Regions from separate parts of the Alteromonas sp. MmMcT2-5 genome, predicted to be linked through region 2. Evidence: predicted binding sites of a transcription regulator. Region 2 holds the regulator's gene; each other region holds the start of a gene.
The links. The regulator FNR, encoded in region 2, switches genes on or off when oxygen is low (the NO sensors DNR and NnrR bind a similar motif). The targets are predictions, from matches to a motif close to TTGATCTAGATCAA.

Region 1: MHN09_RS14755 (PRC-barrel domain-containing protein) is a predicted target of FNR. The motif match lies at 3,354-3,367, and genes of this name have one in related genera.
Region 3: MHN09_RS02025 (OmpW family outer membrane protein) is a predicted target of FNR. The motif match lies at 2,217-2,230, and genes of this name have one in related genera.

The regions. Positions count from the first base shown of each region.
Region 1 is NZ_JAKRFB010000036.1:18,983-25,188, reverse strand. Features, by position in the region: gene MHN09_RS14775 (exopolysaccharide biosynthesis protein) at 1-548, shown strand, start outside; gene MHN09_RS14770 (LysR family transcriptional regulator) at 557-1,480, opposite strand; gene MHN09_RS14765 (rhodanese-like domain-containing protein) at 1,537-1,887, opposite strand; gene MHN09_RS14760 (metalloregulator ArsR/SmtB family transcription factor) at 2,072-2,383, shown strand; gene MHN09_RS14755 (PRC-barrel domain-containing protein) at 2,480-3,229, opposite strand; gene MHN09_RS14750 (DUF413 domain-containing protein) at 3,422-3,778, opposite strand; gene MHN09_RS14745 (hypothetical protein) at 4,178-4,345, shown strand; gene MHN09_RS14740 (LysR family transcriptional regulator) at 4,472-5,302, shown strand; gene MHN09_RS14735 (DUF2750 domain-containing protein) at 5,375-5,725, shown strand; gene MHN09_RS14730 (DUF2789 domain-containing protein) at 5,849-6,082, shown strand; gene MHN09_RS14725 (ribonuclease J) at 6,151-6,206, shown strand, end outside.
Region 2 is NZ_JAKRFB010000022.1:66,406-72,611, reverse strand. Features, by position in the region: gene ccoP (cytochrome-c oxidase, cbb3-type subunit III) at 1-458, shown strand, start outside; gene MHN09_RS11145 (FixH family protein) at 675-1,154, shown strand; gene MHN09_RS11140 (heavy metal translocating P-type ATPase) at 1,154-3,622, shown strand; gene ccoS (cbb3-type cytochrome oxidase assembly protein CcoS) at 3,624-3,854, shown strand; gene MHN09_RS11130 (sulfite exporter TauE/SafE family protein) at 3,841-4,500, shown strand; gene fnr (fumarate/nitrate reduction transcriptional regulator Fnr) at 4,546-5,283, shown strand; gene uspE (universal stress protein UspE) at 5,528-6,206, shown strand, end outside.
Region 3 is NZ_JAKRFB010000002.1:2,113-8,318, forward strand. Features, by position in the region: gene MHN09_RS02010 (gamma carbonic anhydrase family protein) at 1-31, shown strand, start outside; gene aroE (shikimate dehydrogenase) at 28-867, opposite strand; gene MHN09_RS02020 (group II truncated hemoglobin) at 866-1,297, shown strand; gene MHN09_RS02025 (OmpW family outer membrane protein) at 1,423-2,103, opposite strand; gene hemF (oxygen-dependent coproporphyrinogen oxidase) at 2,337-3,269, opposite strand; gene MHN09_RS02035 (Sua5/YciO/YrdC/YwlC family protein) at 3,266-3,871, opposite strand; gene MHN09_RS02040 (type I DNA topoisomerase) at 3,917-4,459, opposite strand; gene MHN09_RS02045 (DUF494 family protein) at 4,545-5,021, opposite strand; gene dprA (DNA-processing protein DprA) at 5,023-6,132, opposite strand; gene MHN09_RS02055 (LysM domain-containing protein) at 6,172-6,206, opposite strand, start outside.

The DNA of each region.
Region 1 (6,206 bases), on a different contig from region 2:
AGCCGCGAGCAAGACAAGATACGTTCGAGTTTGCTGAGTTTTGGGATGTGATGGAGAAAAGAGGCTTTGGACCAATGCTGGCGCTGCCATCTTTTATCGCTTGCACACCGATTGGGGCCATCCCTGGGATCCCATCTTTAGCGGGTGGGACGATTTTACTCATCGCGTTGCAAATTTTACTCGGTCGTAGGCATCCTTGGTTACCGCAAAAAGTGATGCAACTAAACTGTGACGCCGATCAGCTTCGCTACATTGTCGAAAAGGTTAAACCGTATGCAGTACGTGTAGACCGCTTTTTAGTTCCTCGGTGTTTTTTCATGCGCCAGCCTGTGTTTAGATCACTCATCGCATTGTGCTGTGCAGGTTGCGGATTTGTAATGATTCCACTGGAGCTTATTCCCTTTATGGGGCTTATTCCCGCTTTTGCTGTTTTTATTATGGCAATAGGCATGGCCACAGACGACGGTGCTGTGGCGTTAGTTGGTGTTTCATTATCGCTATTTGGCTTTATACTTGGGTTTGAACGCCTTGCAGTCGCGCTAGGTTGATGGTCTAACTACTCAGTACACGAATCGAGCATAAAATCTGACGATGGAAGGTTCATTGTTTGATATCGTAGCTCACCAATAAAAGCACGGGCAGCTGGTCCCAACGTATCGCCGTCTTCGAAAGACAAATAAAGGAGCGCCTTACGCAACGCTGCATTATTATCGAGGGGAAGGGGAACGAGTGTACCGTCTTCTAGCTCATCTTTAATTATTGCTATAGGCAGCCACGCAAAACCCAACCCCTGAGCAATAATATCTAATGACGTTCTAACGTGGCTTACGGTCCAGCGCTGCTCTGCACCTAACCAGCCCACATCAGCTTTACGCTCCGCGGATGAATCCCTTACCACAATTTGACGATACGCTTTTAAGTCTTCCAGTGTGAGCGTTCTATCCAATTGGTGTAATGGATGGTCGGCGTGAGCGACAGCTGCAAATTCAATTTCGCACAAGTCTTCGCTAAAGCCATTAGAAAACGCGAAAGGAGAGATGCCTAAATCAACTTTACCATTGCTCAAAAGTGAATTTGCGCCACTGAGTACAGTTTCTTCTATCTCGATACGAAGGAGCGGGAACTCAGCAGAAACTTTCGCTAGCACGTTATAAAGCAATTCAGACGGGAAAATAATATCCACCGCTATGCGTAAAGTTGTTTCTGTGCCAGATTTAAGGCTATTGGCAACGGCCTCGAGCTTGTGTGCTTCGCTAAGCAAAAAAGAGGCACGGCGATACATAAGTTCACCTTGCGGCGAAAGCTGGACTTTACGTCCAATATTCTCAAACAATGACACTCCAATGGCGTTTTCAAGCTTTTGAACCGCGTGGTGAACGCTCGATTGACTTTTGTGAACTTCAGCAGCAGCTTGATTAAAGCCGCCTGCATCGACGACGGCTTTGAACATTCGCCATTGTTCTAACGTAGATTTCAGCATACAGCGCCTTAAAACTCTTAATTAACGCTACTTATAGCATACGCTTGGTTAAGAAGTCATTTCTGGTTTGCTTGATTTATCGTGGGTACAGGGCATGTCACAACCGAAACGTTCTCATAGCCCATCTTTATAAGTTGCTCTGCAGCTAGTTTTGCTCGAACGCCCGACGCACAGTGAATATAAAGTGGCGCTGAAGCATCTTTAAACTGTTCCAGTGCCTTCATTTCGAGCACGCCGCGTGGTATGTGAAGCGCAGAAGGTACGGGCTGATTGGCAACTTCGGCACTCTCTCGTACATCAATCAGTATACCGCTATTGTTTCGGCACTCACTGGCCGCTTGCTCCGCAGATACAGTGCGTAAGTTCACGTCTATGTTTTCTATTCGAGTCTTCATGTCTATAAGCATATTTTTCCTTTTTGCCTAAACTTAGTTGAAATAAGTAAAATCTAATATATTGATGTCAGCGTAATAAAACAATGTAAAATACGGCGATTCGTCGCATAAATTGGCAGGTCGGCAAAATGCCTTATACTTTAGTATAGTAAATGGCTAAATTGGTGCCGAAATACTTTACAGATAGAGAGTGCTTATGTCCGAGGATATGGTAATAGGTTCAGATGATATAATGGAACACGCTGCGGAAGCCGAGATCTTCCTTAAGCAATTCGCGAATAAAACACGCCTTATGGTGCTTTGTTCGTTGCTGAAAGAGGAAAAATCGGTAACCGAACTTCTCGAAGTTGTTAGCGTCTCGCAGCCAGTGATTTCTCAGCACCTTGCTTTATTGCGAGAATCAAAGATGGTGGCCACAAGAAGGCAAGGTCAAACTATTTACTACCGCTTAGCAGACGAGCGCGTCAAGCGTTTAATTGCTTTGATGTACGAATTTTTCTGCGAGTAATCTTCTTTTTGTATCTTAAGCTACAATGTCCGCCTTCAACAACGGACATTGTAAAGTTCCTAACTAAAAATCGCCAACAATGACATTCTTCGGTTATTAATTTCCGGTTTTATTCAATTGCTCGCAAAGCATAGGCACATAGCCTTCTTCAGAAATTTTTTCACTTTCCACTTCAGGTCTATCAACCAATTCGTCGTGACTTAAATTCACTACTACGCTGTGCGCCGCCCAGTCGATACTTTCAATATCGCTAGGTAGAAGTGCGAGATGTTTACCACCCGGAAGCCAGTTGTTGGTATCTACCACTAGCATGATTATCTTCCAGCTCTCGGTGTCAATGACGAAGTTACTGATGTGGCCCACGTTATCTGTGGTTGTAGCTACTTCATATCCACCAACTTCGCCCACTGCTCTTAGGTGGTTGGTGCTTTTTTTCGGGGTTTCAGTTTCAGACTCTTCAGCGCGTTGTAATTCGACCAGTTCATTTGGATGTGCGAACTCTCCCCATGCTCCTGGACCAATCCAATAGTATCCGTAACCAAAATATTTGAAGAGGTTTTCTTCGTATTCACGTGACACAGGCTTATGTTCGTCAATAGAGGGGCTGTTTTTCAATGTATCAACTGTCATATTGATATGAACAGACTCACTATCTTCATCTAGCTGTTTGACAGATATAGGTGATATTACCACTTTGCGGCTAAGCGGTAGCCAAGTATTGGTATCTGCGACCAAGTAGCGAACAGTGAAGGTTTCGTCGTCGAAAAGGATATCGCGGATGCCGCCCACTTTGTCATCAAGGGCATGTATAGAAAAGTGAGTAAGCTGTTTTGAACTAATGATCATCGTTGCGCCTCCTTTGCATGGGCTCGTTTTTCAGAATGAAATGCACAATTCACTGCACATCACTCTGTATTACTACTAAGTGTAGACAGTCCTTAATGTTTCTTCATTTTGTTCTTGTCTGAAGTTGATTGAGATCATTTGTTCAATAACAAAAAAGCTCGCCGGAGCGAGCTTTTTAGTAATGATGTAGCATTATGCTACATCGAATTCTTCATCAGAGTAATCTTCATCATAGTCTGACTGGTTACTCGCACTGCTGTGAAGGGTGTAGAAGTGCTTTTTGCCCCTTGCTAATCTGACGTATTTCGCCCAGGCTTTTTCTAGGTTATTGCTAGCTTCAACTTTACCTGTAACGAATTCGACGAAATGTCTCTCATCATCACTTTCAGGCGACAACTCGCCATTTTCAAGTCCTAGCAGTGTTTTGCCGTAGTGGGTTAGAAGATCGGCTTCAGTAATACTGAAGTCACCTGATTTACGAAAACCGTATGGAAACTTCTGACGGTCAATATAAGGTTTTGCAGATTGTCGAATAGCTAAACTTTTCATGTTGTACCCAACGTAATGTTTTGTTCAGCGCACTTTTAAGATAATTAAAAACGAAGATAAAACAAAAGATTTTTCTCTTATCAATAAAAAATTTTTAACGGTATAAAATCTAACACTAAATTTTAGATTACGTTAGAAAAGTATACAGAAAGTACGAGGTGATAACCTCAAGTATGATGTGTCTAAGTTTTTGAAATTAAAGTGAAATATAAGTATCTATTTATTGGCCCTGCAACGGGTATCGCTATTACACGAGCGTAAATGAGTTGGACGTTAAAAGTCTATGAAAATCACTGATGAGAATAATCAAAAATTCTTGTCGCTACGATGATTAAAATTCGTTTTCTATTTTGTCACTTAAGATAATAATTGAAGTGTGTTAACAACCCAGAGAAGTCAATGAGTAAAGACTATCGTTACCAGCGTGATGAATGGGACTCGGTAGAAGAGGAAGATTTTCACGCTAAAAAGCCAAGTTCCAAACGTCAAAGTACTGTAAAGGAAAAGCAGAAGCGTGACCTGCAACGCCGTGACAAACAGCGTCGCCTGCACCAAGAAGAGTATTAATTCAGCGAGTTGGTGAAATTTTAATAAAGCGTACCGTTTATAGCGGTGCGCTTCTGTGCTTTTGTGTTTACTTGCCGTATTATCTGTGTCAATTTAGACCCACTTTGATTCGGTTGTACAATAAGCATGGATATACGCTTTCTCACCACCTTTATAGAGGTGGCAAAAACTCGTCACTTTGGTAAAGCGGCTGAAAACCTTTACCTTACTCAATCTGCAGTCAGTGCACGCATAAAGCTACTTGAAGAGTATTTTCATACCACGCTTTTTATTAGGCAACGCAACAGTATACAGCTCACTCAATCTGGTGAGAAACTTCTGCCTTACGCTAGGCAATTATGCGCAACGCTAAACGAAGCAAAACAAGAGCTCCAAATTCAATCCTCTGAATATGTTGTTTGCGGCGCAACACAGCTTGCGAGCGAGCTGTTATTGCCTCAGATGCTCAGTCACCTACACAACTCGTTTCCCGATTGGTCAGTAAAGGCTGAAGTTCTTACGTTAGATACCCTTTCGCGACAATTGCACGAAAGGGTGACGGACTTATCATTCTCCACGGAACCGTTGAAATCTGAAGAAGTAAATAGTGATGTATTGCTACAGCAGGATTTGGCGCTATATAGAATTGGACAAGCGTCTGAGACTATTGATGCAGCAGATTTTGTGGCTATTGATTGGGGAACTAAGGCAAGAGACTGGTTGCTTACTGCTTACCCTCAACTTCGCGATGCAAAGCTAAGAACCAATTCGTTGAATCTTGCGCTCAACAATTTACAGAGCGAAGGTGGTATTGCCGTATTACCGACCAACGTTGAGAGTCAGTTACCCGGTAGTGTGAAAGTGACCAGAATTGAAATGTTAGAAAACGTATCGTTTAAGGTGTATATGCACAGCATGAAGCAAGTCAGACGAGTGGGTCTAGCAGAGATAATAGAAAGCGTGTCTAAAGCGTGTTAACCGCTGCCATTAAATTTACCCACTGTGCCTAATTTAAAGGCATGTGAGTCGCAGAATTAAAGAGAGAAACTTATGTCACAATTACATCCTTTATTGGAAAAAAACGCATTTCAACGACTAGAAGCAAGCCTTGCAACAATTAAAGCGGAAGAGAAACTCTTCATTCTTAAAGATGAGCACGGCTGTGTAATGCTAACTACTGATGAAGAAGATGGTGTTCCGGTTTGGCCTGATGCTGAGTTAGCACTCTTGTGGGCAACCGAAGACTGGGCACACTGTGAAGCGATGGAATTAAGCACCGAAGAGTTTTTGACTAAGTGGGTGCCGGGCATGACGCAAGATGAATTAATGGTCATTGTATGTCCTGTACCTGCTGAAGAAGGAGAGGTGATTACGCCAGAAGAGTTCGCTGACTACCTTTAAAATGTGATCTCAAGGGGAAGACAAAGGGTAATTATCCAGTGAGCAAATGGGCATAAAAACGTTAGTTGGATACAACGTATCTGGCGTTTATTGTGCCCTTAATTAATAACCCAAGGAGGCGTTATGTTTACTGAGCAACCCACAATGAATAGTCTATTTAGCCAACTCGGTTTAGGAAGTTCAGACGAAGAAATTGCTGAATTTTTTGAAACACATCGAGGGCTGAATAAGAGCCAACATCTTCATGAAGCGCCTTATTGGAATGAAAGTCAGTCTGCATTTTTGAAAGATGCCATTGTTGAAGACGCTGCGTGGGCCGAAGTGATAGACCAACTTAATGCTGAATTGCACGAATGATGGCTCTGCGCTCCTAGATTTAAACGTCAAACTAATATTCAATGCTCTGAGAGAAGGTAATAGCCGTTTTGTTGCACCCATCTGCTGATGATTTGTGGTTTCTTCCGTTAGGCGGAACGGGCGA
Region 2 (6,206 bases):
GTTCTGATGCACGTGGTCAAAATGGCGGCTTCCCTAACCTAACGGACAACGACTGGTTGTACGGTGGTTCAGGTGCGAAAATCGTTGAAACTCTTACGCTTGGTCGTAAAGCAGCTATGCCAGCATGGCTAGATGCTATGGGTGAAGACGGTATCGAAAAAGTGGTTAACTACGTACTTAGTTTAAGCGGTCGCGATGTGGACCCTCAGCTTGCAGAAGCAGGTAAAGCTCGTTTCGCAGCGTGTGCGGCTTGTCACGGTATGGACGGTAAAGGTAACCAAGCACTTGGTGCACCAAATCTTACTGACAATATCTGGCTATACGGCGGCAGCCACAGAGCGGTAACAGAAACGCTTACTTACGGTCGTAACGGTGTAATGCCTTCATTCAAGAAAACCTTGGGTGATGACAAAATTCACGTTGTTGCAGCGTATGTATACAGCCTTTCAAATGATTAATGATTTAAATCATTAAATATCTTAAAAAGCCTCGTTACTACGGGGCTTTTTTTATGAGAAAATACAGCGGTATAGAGAGTGCCATGCGAACATTCTTTGTACACTTTTAACATGTCTCGCCAACACTATATTTATCATTATTTGCCGACTTTACGTGTAGTTGGGGAAGTAAAAATAAATATGTTGTTAGTGAAGTAAATACGAGAAAAGATTTCGATGAATAGACCCTGGTATAAAGAGTTCTGGCCCTGGTTTTTAATTGCCGTTCCTATCATTACCCTCATCATGGGTGGCGTGTTATTAAACCTTGCTATTTCTACCGAAGATAGCTTGGTGGTAGACGACTACTACAAAGAAGGAAAAGCAATTAATGCCCGTCTGGACAAAGAAGCCATAGCCCGCCGCATGAATATCACCACTGATTTAACCATTGAAGATGGAAGCATAGCGCTGCAATTTCATTCGGGGATTCCTCAAGAAGGTAACGCGGTTAAATTAAGTTTCTATCACGTAACACTAGAAGAGCGCGATGTTAGCGTTTTATTGAGTCGCGACGCTAACGGTATTTATCGCGGCTTTATTGAAGAAAACCTTGACGGTAAATGGCGCATATCGCTGACGCCGATTGATGATAGCTGGAAAATTCAAAACACGGTCTATCTGCCCCACACTGGCAAAATGAAATTTAATCCATAATGACGAAGCACGACTGTTACCATTGCGGCTTGCCTATAGCGAGTCCAGACAATGGGAAATTTACTACTGTCATTTTAGGGCAACAACGAGACATGTGTTGCCCTGGCTGCTTAGCGGTAGCTGAAGCGATCGTTAACAACGGCCTTGAAGACTATTACCAGTTTAGAACCGAACCGGCGCAAAAATCTGACGACAGTATTTTAGAAACGTTAGATAAGCTAAAAGTCTATGACGACCCTTCCCTTCAAGAAGAGTTCGTGTTTGAAGAAGGTCAGGACAAACAGATTCAGTTGACCCTTGAAGGTATTACATGCGCTGCGTGTGGCTGGCTTATCGAAAAGCAGTTGTCAAAAGTTGAAGGAATAAAGCAAGTCGCGGTGAATGTACAAGAGCGCCGCGCTTTAGTCACTTGGTCACCGTTTCAAATTAAGCTTAGCCAAATTCTATCTACGCTAAAACGCATTGGTTATGTTGGGTCACCATTTCACCCCGACGAACACGAAGCCAGTTATAAACGCGAACAGAAGACCTTTCTAAAAAAGCTTGGCCTAGCAGGCATTATGACCATGCAGGTTATGATGCTGATGACTGGGCTTTATTTTGATTGGTTCGGCGCCATTGAGTTAGAGACCCGCCAATATTTTTATTGGGTTGCCCTTACGCTTACTACACCAGTGGTGCTGTATTCAGGCAGCACCTTTTATGTGGGCGCCGCTAAAGCGCTAAGCGCCAAAACGGTTAATATGGACGTACCCGTTACGCTCGCCATATTCGGTACTTACATTGCTGGAATTCGCTCTACAGTATTAGAGCAAGGTGAAGTGTATTTCGAATCCATCTGTATGTTTATTTTTCTGCTGTTACTTAGCCGATTCTTAGAACATCGCAGTCGTCATCGCGCCGCACAGATCTCTGCCAATATGATGCAGTATGTGCCCGTATCAGCGACCAAACTAAATCCAGATGGCAGCCTAACCGAGTGTCTGGCTAAGCAGCTAAAAATTGATGACGTAGTACTGGTGAAGCCTGGTGAAACAGTCCCCATTGATGGGGTGGTAACCGACGGCAACGCGGCGGTTGACGAATCTATGCTTACCGGTGAATTTAACCCCGTGCGTAAGTCGAACAGTAGCCCGGTATACGGCGGCACGGTTTGTCAAGATGGTACGCTAACCATTACGGTTACGCAGACCCTTAAAAATGCGCTGGTAAATCAAATTGTAAGGCTGCAAGCAAGTGCCATGGCGAGTAAACCTAAAGCAGCGCAGATAGCCGATAATTTTTCTCGCTATTTCGTTACCGCGGTATTGCTGATTTCGGCGTTAACCTATGGCTTTTGGGCGTATCAGGGTAGCGACGAGGCATTTTGGATCACCATATCGGTGCTGGTTGCAACCTGCCCTTGCGCACTAGGGTTGGCTACGCCATCAGCGTTAACTTGCGCTATGGCAAAGTTAAACCGACAAGGTATTTTACTAAAACGGGCCGATGCGCTAGAACAAATTACTGACATTGACACCATCGCTTTAGACAAAACCGGCACGCTCACAAAAGGCAAATTTACTATTTCAAATGCCTGGTACGCTGACGGTGTGGATAGCAATAGTGCGCTATCAATTGCGCGCGCTTTGGAGTCACGCTCTGAACATCCGATTGCCAAAGCCTTTAGCGACGGTATAGCCTTTAGCGACGGTATAGCCTTTAGCGAGAATTCTGCCTCTAGCGGCAGTGCTAACGTTATCGATAGCACTGTACACAAAGTGACTAATTTTACCGTTACGCCAGGAGGTGGTATCAGCGGTGAGATCAATGACACGTTGTTTTCTATGGGATCTGCAGCATTCAGCGTTCACGAATCACAGCTAAAACTCATTGAAGCTTTCCCTTCAGCTAACGTGTTTCTCACGGTTAAGGGGCGTATTATGGCGGCGTATGAAGTAAAGGATTCACTGAGAGAAGATACGCAAGAAACTCTCGATATATTAGCTGCAAGCCATATTCTCGCCGTTTTAAGTGGTGATACACAGCAAAACGTTAATGCGCTTACCGCACCATTGCCAATTTCGACCGCTAAAGGTGGCCTAACACCTGAGCAAAAGTACGAAGCCGTTCAAGCTATGCAGCAATCTGGCGCGAAAGTGATGATGATGGGTGACGGTATTAACGACGCTCCAGTTCTTGCCAGCGCTGATGTGGCAATTGCAGTGGGTAATGCCACAGACGTGGCTAAAACTGCGGCCGACGTGATACTGCTTGGCGATCAGCTGCTTTCTGTACCAGAACTTATTCGAACTGCGCACCAAGTGAAGCAAAAAATAAGGCAAAATATTGGCTGGTCGGTAGGTTACAACGTTTTGATCTTACCTTTCGCCGTATCAGGCCTACTTTCACCGTGGATGGCTGTTGTTGGTATGTCGTTAAGCAGTATCATTGTGGTCACAAACTCAACGCGACTTTTGAGCAAATAGCATGAGTATTATTTACGTATTAATTCCAATCGCCATCATCATTGTTGCCGTCGCCATCGTGATATTCTTTTGGGCGGTGAAAACCAATCAATTTGAAGATTTAGATCGCCAAGGGTATAGCATATTGTTTGACGATGATCTTCCGCCAGAAGAAAAAAAGCTAGCTGAGCAACGCAAGCAACTTCAAGACAGTAAAGTAGACAAAAGCCAAGCGCCACATGGAAGGGATTAACTACTTCTCTGCCTTTCTTATCGGCTTAGCCGGTGGAGTTCACTGTGTGGGAATGTGCGGTGGAATTGTCGCTGCGCTAAGGATGGTATCGCCTAAAGGCGCTTCAGCACTACCCTATACCCTTGCCTATAACATGGGACGTATAGTGAGCTACACCATCGCCGGAGCAATAACCGGGGCACTTGGAAAAATTGCAGCAGATTATATACCTCTTGCCAACTATGCCCTTTCCCTACTTAGCGGAATCATGTTGCTTCTACTGGCGTGTTATTTGGGTAAGTGGTGGACTGGCTTAACAGTGCTGGAAAATGCGGGTAAAGGCCTATTTTCCAAAGTCCAGCCGCTTTCAAAACGCTTTTTGCCCTTTAAGACCCCTTTAAGTGCGTTGCCTTATGGTTTTATTTGGGGTTGGCTTCCTTGCGGTTTGGTGTATTCCACACTTACCTGGTCTCTCGCGGCGGGTAACGCGCTAGAAGGCGCTGCTATTATGTTCTTCTTCGGTTTGGGTACATTACCCACCTTGCTCGCTGCAAGCGCTGGTAGCCAATATATTGTTCGAAGTTTTCAACATAACCATTTTAGACAAATTATTGCAGTAATAATGGCAATATATGCAGCTTATCTTATTCATGGCGCAATCGTTTAAAAATGGGTGTATTATTGTCGGGTATTCTTTTAGAGAGCGTGCATTATGAGCAAAGGAAGCCAATTTTCTATTCACTGTCAAAACTGTAGTTTCAGTCACCTGTGTTTACCGGTGGCGTTAAACAAAACAGAAATCGAGTCTCTTGACGATATTATTGAACGCAAGAAGCCGCTTCATAAAGGTGACACGCTGATTCAAACTGGTGATAAATTCCGTTCTCTATTTGCAGTGAGAACCGGTTCATTCAAATCATTTGTGACTAATACCGAAGGTGAAGAACAGATTACCGGCTTCCACTTTCCTGGTGATATTATCGGTTTCGATGCATTAAGAGAGAACAAACACCAAAGCTATACTTCTGCGTTAGAAACTGCCATGGTGTGTGAGCTTCCCTACGAGACCCTCGACGAAATGTCAGTGCAATTTCCAAAGCTGCGCCACCAGATCATGAGCTTCATGAGCGCTGAAATAAAACAAGATCACGACATGATCATGCTTTTAAACAAGCGTACCGCAGAAGAGCGCTTACTGTATTTTATCTCACACCTGTCGCAACGCTTTGAAGAGCGTGGCTTTTCCCATAGAGAATTCCACTTAACCATGACGCGCAACGAAATTGGAAACTATTTAGGATTAACGATTGAAACGATTAGTCGTCTGTTAAGCCGTTTTCAAAAAGACAACATCATAAAAGTAGACGGCAAGCTTATTACTATTTTGGATTTCGATAGGCTAAACACCAAACTAGCGGCGCTTAACGGCCCTAGCGTTGTCTGCGGTTAGTCCTTTTTAAGTGTTAAATAAGGCGCGCACTAAGCGCGCTTTTTTGTAACCTGTGTTAGCCACCTATCTACCCTTTCAGCGCCACGCCGGTTGCTCCATATTCAATTAGGTAGGTTCACTCATGGTCGCCTCGTAAAATTCTTGATCTAAAACAACTTACGTTTTTCCCAATGTCGTTTATAGTTAGTATTAGAAAGCTTCGATTTCGACAGCCGCTACTAAGTTTCGTAGTTAGGGGGACGTTATGATTGAGTGTAAACGAATTCTGGCCGTGGTAGATGCCGAGCGCGATAACCAACCTGCACTAAGCCGAGCTTATGAACTCGCTTCAAAAACAGGCGCTTCAGTTACCGCAATGATGGTGGTATACGACTTATCTTATGATATGACGACCATGCTTAGCCCGGATGAGCGCGAGTCAATGCGCGATGCAGTTACAAAGGAGCATGCAAAATGGCTTGCCACCCACTTAAGAGAACAAGGATTCACTGAAACTGATATCGTTGTAGAATGGAATAATCGTGCGTATGAGTCGATCATTTACTACACCCTAAACAATCAGATAGATTTAGTGGTAAAGGCAACCAAAAAGCACGACGATCTTGCTTCTGTTATTTTCACCCCCACCGACTGGCATTTAATGCGTAAATGCCCTCGCCCAGTATTGCTCGTTAAAGAGCACGACTGGCCAGAAGGAGGAGAGATTATTGCTGCAGTAAACGTAGGCAGTGAAGACGATGAGCATGCCGCACTTAACGATAAGCTCACCCTCATTGCTAACGACTACGCCTCTTTATTGAAAGGGAGCGTAAATTTGGTCAACAGTTACCCTTCTACACCACTTAATATCGCCATAGAAGTACCTGAGTTCGACCCCGATACCTATCACGACGCGGTAAAAAATCATCATTTAAAAGAAATGC
Region 3 (6,206 bases), on a different contig from region 2:
GAAAGATGAGTACCTTGAAGAAGCGAACTAGTTTCGCTTCTCACCTTGCTCAACGATAGCCCTGACACGTTTTACAATATCTGAAGTATCGGGGCGCTTTTGTGTCCATATGTAGAATGCTTCAGCCGCTTGCTCAACCAGCATCCCTAACCCATCTATTTGTGTTTTAACACCAAGTTCGGCCGCCTCTCTCATAAAGCGCGTGGGTGAGTTTTTATAAACCATGTCGTACACCACTTCACAGTTTTGTAAAACACCATCATTTAAACGGCACGGCAATTCATTGCTTAAACTGGCGGCTGTTGAATTGATAATAATATGAGGCGCAACATCTGCGATATCTTCAAGCGCAGCCACCTGCACTTTAGCGTTTGAAGCGGCGCTTGCCACTTCCTCAGCTTTCGCTTTGGTTCTATTGGTGATGATTAAAGAGGCGGCCCCTGCTTTTAATAACGGGGAGATTACGCCACGGGCTGCGCCGCCGGCACCAATAAGCAACACGCGCTTACCCTTAATTTCCACACCGCTGTTAAGCAGATCGTTTACCAGCCCTACACCATCAGTGTTGAATCCCCATATTTCACCGCTGTCACCATTCATTAGCGTATTAACAGCTTGTGCATCTTTGGCTGCTTGGTCATCTACCATTGCCAAGTTGAATGCATCAAGCTTAAAAGGCATGGTGACGTTACAACCTAAAGCGCCTTCCTGAGCTAAAAACGCGTTGGCGGCATCTACAAAACCGTCTACGGGCGCAAGTATCTTTTCATAAGAAATATTTTCTCCCACTTGTTCAGCAAACATTTGATGGATAGTTGGTGATAAACTCTGTGCAATAGGATTTCCGAATACAGCGAATTTTTTCATGGGAATACGAGACTTATTTAATATAAAGAAGAAAAGCGATAATCGTGCTTCGCAGAGTACACCATATGAACGTATAGGTGGAGAGGAGAAAGTACGGGAATTAGCAAATACGTTTTACGACATAATGGAAACCGATCCACTCGCCAATGAACTGCTAGCTATTCACCCCCAGCCATTAGACAGAATTCGCCACGTGTTCTTTCTATATTTAAGTTTATGGCTTGGTGGTCCTGATGATTACCAGCAGCAGTATGGCCACCCGCGTCTGCGTGCACGCCACCTACCTTATACCGTAACACCAGAGTTAAAAGCGCAGTGGATGTATTGCATGCGAAAAGCCATGTTTAAAACGGTTGAAGATATCGCCTTAGCTCAACAGTTGATAGACGCACTTGATCAACTCGCCAATCACATGGTGAATACAAAATAAAAAAGCGCGTTGAAAGGATTAACCTTTTAACGCGCAACTCCCCTGTTACTGTCTACGCTCTTTATGGCGCATAAAGTAGTGCAATTGTGAAAGCCTCATAGTTAATAAGGTGATGAAACTAAGAATTAGAATGTGTAACCCACCGATAAGGTATACACCCAAGGATCTATTTCAATATCACTTACCTTTCCAGCAGCATCACCCACTTTGAAGGTTGCTTCGGTATCTATATCAATGAATCGAATCGATGCATTGACATGCCATTTGGTATCAATTTGGTAATCCATTCCCACCTGTGCTGACAAGCCAAATGAATTATCAAGCGAAAGGTCGCTTAAGCCAGCTGTTTCATTTGCACCTGTAAACTCTTCATCAAAGATAAAGGTATAGTTGATACCAGCACCAATGTACGGCTGAAACGCAGAGCTGGCATCATTAAAATAGTAGTTTGCGGTAAGCGTAGGTGGAAGGTGCGTGACTTCTCCAAGCTGGTTACCCGTCCCTAACGGGTCAGCAACAGAAAAATTCACGTCGTGCTTAAACGGCGTTGCGGCAAGCAGCTCAATATTAATGTTATCAGTAATAAAGTACGCTACGTTTAGACCTAGCTGAGTATCGTTATCGATATTAAGGGCAACGCCAAGATCAGTTCCACCCGCGACGATGTTAGAGGTAGATTCGTCAGGAGCAACGGTAGTAAGACCGCCACGAACAATCCAGTCGCCCTGCTGGTGAGCGCTAGCTAAAGGTGAGAGTGCAGCAAGAGTAAAGCAAAGTGCAGATGCAGAAAAAAAGTGTTTGCGCATGATGTGTCTCTTTTGTGTTTAACTAAGATGGCGATACTTTACGCCTGTGGTTAAGAGAAACATTGATCCAGCGCAAGTTTGATAACTCACTGAAACACAGATGATATTCCACCTTGATGTAGATCAAAAAAACGCCGCATTAACGTTAATACGGCGTTTTTTAGTCATTAAAGATGAAAGCTGCTGTCGGCGGTCCGCGTAAGGATTTAAGCGCTGCCTTATTTAATAATTAATCACCAATCAGTAGGTTTTAACCAGTCTGTCAGCTTGGCTTCGGCGCTACCCGGTGCAGGTGTATAACAATACTCCCAGCGCGCGAGCGGCGGCATCGACATTAGAATTGATTCAGTACGCCCGCCGGTTTGCAGTCCAAATAAAGTGCCTCGGTCGAATACAAGGTTAAACTCAACGTAACGGCCCCGGCGGTAAAGTTGGAAATCACGCTCTCTTTCGCCGAAATCGGTTTGCTTACGACGTTCAACAATAGGAACGTAAGCATCGATGAAGCCATTACCAACAGCTTGCATAAATGCAAATGACTGTTCAAAGCCCCATTCATTCAGGTCGTCGAAGAATAAACCGCCCACTCCGCGGGTTTCATTGCGATGCTTTAGATAAAAGTAGTCGTCGCACCACTTTTTATACTTAGGGTAGACATCATCGCCAAACGGCTTACATAATTTTTTAGCAGTATCATGCCAGTGTACAACGTCATCTTTAAACGGATAAAATGGCGTTAAGTCGAAGCCACCGCCAAACCACCAGATAGGTGCTTCGCCCTCTTTTTCTGCAATAAAAAAGCGAACATTAGCGTGTGACGTGGGGATATACGGGTTATGTGGATGAATAACGAGTGATACACCCATAGCCTGAAAGTTTCTTCCTGCTAATTCAGGCCGATTAGCCGTTGCTGATGCCGGCATTTGACTGCCAAACACATGGGAAAAGTTAACGCCGCCTTGTTCAATCACCGCACCATTTTTTAGTACTCGAGAACGGCCACCGCCACCTTCTTCTCGCTGCCAGCTGTCTTCAACAAACTGGCCCTTACCGTCGGCAAGTTCAAGGGTTTGACAGATGGTGTCTTGCAGCCCTAGTAAATAGCTTTTTACTTGTTCTATTACTTCAGCGGCATTTTTACCGTCCAGTAATTCTGCTGATGTCATGCTCTTATTACCTCTGCTGTGTCACCATCGCGAATGGTACTGGGTTTAGTTGCACCGCCTACTTCCCCTTCGACATAGAAAACGGAATCAGCGAATACGGCTTTTGCTTCTTCAGTGGTGGTGGCTGGCGGTTGGCCGGTCAGGTTAGCGCTTGTAGAAACTAACGGTTTACCTAACTTGTTGCACAATTCCACTACTACAGGGTGATTAGTTACGCGCACCGCTATTTTACTATGCTTGCCGGTTAACCAAACTGGCGCAGATGACGACTTAGGTAATAGCCAAGTATTAGGGCCTGGCCAGCTCGAAAAAATATCGGTGCGTCTGTCAGGGCGAATGGCGTTATCGTTAACATAAGGCAGTAGCTGACTGTAGTTTGCAGCAATCAAGATCACGCCCTTTTCTACCGGTCGCTGTTTTATCTCTAACAGCGCATTTACAGCGGCTTCATTGTCGGGGTCACATCCGATGCCCATTACCGCTTCGGTTGGATAAACGATTAAACTGCCAGCTTGGAATGCGGCAACAACAGGGTCTACTTCAGGTGAGTTAGCCTCAACGGGGGTAAACGTGTTTACGTTCCCATTTTGGATATCAGACATGGTTTTAATCTCTACGTATAGTTCTTCGTTTAGTTGTTCGTATTATTACTTTTTAAAGCCACAACTAGGCTGAGGACACTGTAACTGCCCCTTTTTATCTATCAATACTCCCCAACCGCAATCTGGGCAGCTTTCATTAACCGGCGTGAAATTTAGCACATATCGACATTGTGGATAATGGTTGCACGCAAAAAACTGTTTGCCGTATTTGTTAGTACGCGAGATTAGATGCCCTTTCTTACACTTTGGACAATCCACCAAAGTATCCTCTTTTTCTTTAATGGGCTCTATGTGATGGCATGAAGGAAAATTGGTACAGCCGATAAACATGCCAAACCGCCCTTTCTTTATGGCTAAGTCGGATGCGCATTCAGGGCAGGCTACGCCGTCCAAGGTTTTAAGTATGGTGGTTTGTTTATCGTGAAGTGGCTTGCTGAAGCTACATTCAGGATAGCCTGTACAACCGATAAAAGGACCCGATTTACTATTCTTTATATGAAGAGGTTTACCGCACTCGGGGCAATCTCCGAAATTATCATCGAGAGCGTGCTCGTGCGCTGAAAAGAGTGAATGGTCTATTTTAGACATGTATTGGACGTTAAGGCCTTAAACGCGCTGCAATTTCACAGCGCATTTTTAAGTAAAGATTCAAATACCAGTGACTACAACTGCATTAATGCAGAACACCATCTGGCTCTTCGAACAAAAGATCTTCCATTTGTGCGTAGGCTTTCTCTTTGCCAGGTACGTTGAATAGTACCATTAGCACAACCCACTTCAGGTCTTCCAAGCAAAATTCATTGGAATCAATTTCCATAACGCGATCTATAACCATTTCGCGTGTGGAGGCATCCAACACATTAACCTGTTCTAAGAACATAAGAAAACCGCGACATTCCACATCTAAACGCATTTGTTCTTCATGCGTGTAAATACGGCTTAAGCTAGTGCTAATACCTTTGCAAAAGTACGGTTTGATGTCCGTCTCTTGCAGTGCCGCTAACTTTTCTAACCATGCGAGGGCTTTATAAATCTCATCGTGATGAAATCCTGCGCGCACAAGCTCTTCCGTTAACTCGTCTTGGTCAACACGAATTTCCGTTTCACTGTGAATGAAGTTTTCAAACAGATACATGAGGATATCGAACATATTATTTTCCCCTCAATTTAACGTAACCACCAGGGACAGCGGCCACTAAACCACGCAACTCATATTCTAATAATGATGCCATTGCTTGCGATACAGATAAGGCATTGCGCTGGGCTATGACATCAATAGCGGTGATGTCATAATCCACACTAGCTAATAATTTATCGGTTGCCAAGCTATTCGCTGTACTTTTTTCGTTTTGCTCGTCAACATTCAAGCCTAGTTGTTCAGGTTGAACGCCAACTTCATCTAGAATATCGCTTATATTTGTTACTAATTTGGCGCCCTGTTGGATTAACCAGTGGCAACCTTCAGCGTAAGCGTTAGCGATATTGCCTGGCACAGCGAATACTTCTCGCCCCATATCTGCGGCCAAATTCGCAGTTATCAAGGTGCCACTCTTAATTTTTGCCTCTACCACTAAGGTTCCAAGGGATAACGCTGCGATAATTCGATTTCGCCTTGGAAAATGCCAAGGCTTAGGTCCCTGCCCCGGAAAAAACTCTGTAACGGTGACACCTCCGTCATTGTTGATAGCTTCATAGAGCTTACTATTTTTAGCCGGATATACCTTTTCAGGTCCCGTACCCATTACCGCAATGGTTCCGGTGCTACCAGACAGGGCGCCTTGGTGTGCGGCGCTATCAATGCCCATGGCAAGGCCGCTCGTCACTACAACTCCGCTACTAGATAACCCATAAGCAATGTCGGTTGCGGTACGCTTACCCTGAAGGCTGGCCCTTCTGCTTCCCACTATAGCAATCTGTGGTTTTTGAAATAGCGCTTTGTTTCCCGTGGCAAATAGCGCGAGGGGCGGACTATCCAATTGCTTAAGTAATTCTGGATAGTGAGGCGATGACAACGGCACGATGTGTCTATTGTCGCTCGCTTGCAGCCAGTTTATTGCTGCATCAATCAGAGGCGGTGAAATGTTGTTGGTGAGTTGTTTAACCTCGTTAGGCAGCGAAGACGTGTTGCTGCCTAAATCGACAGTAGAAAGTTGATATTTTTCGAGAGCCTGTAGCCATAGTTTAGGTGAAACACGCTGAGCGGAAGCCAGCGCTATCCATGCTAATGTTTCGCTGTCTAACTGAGAAGATTGTGGTGCCATTATCGCTCCTAATGCGAGCGACAATGAACCATGCAACGTTTAAGGCTTGGCGACAATGAAGCCGCGCTTTATCC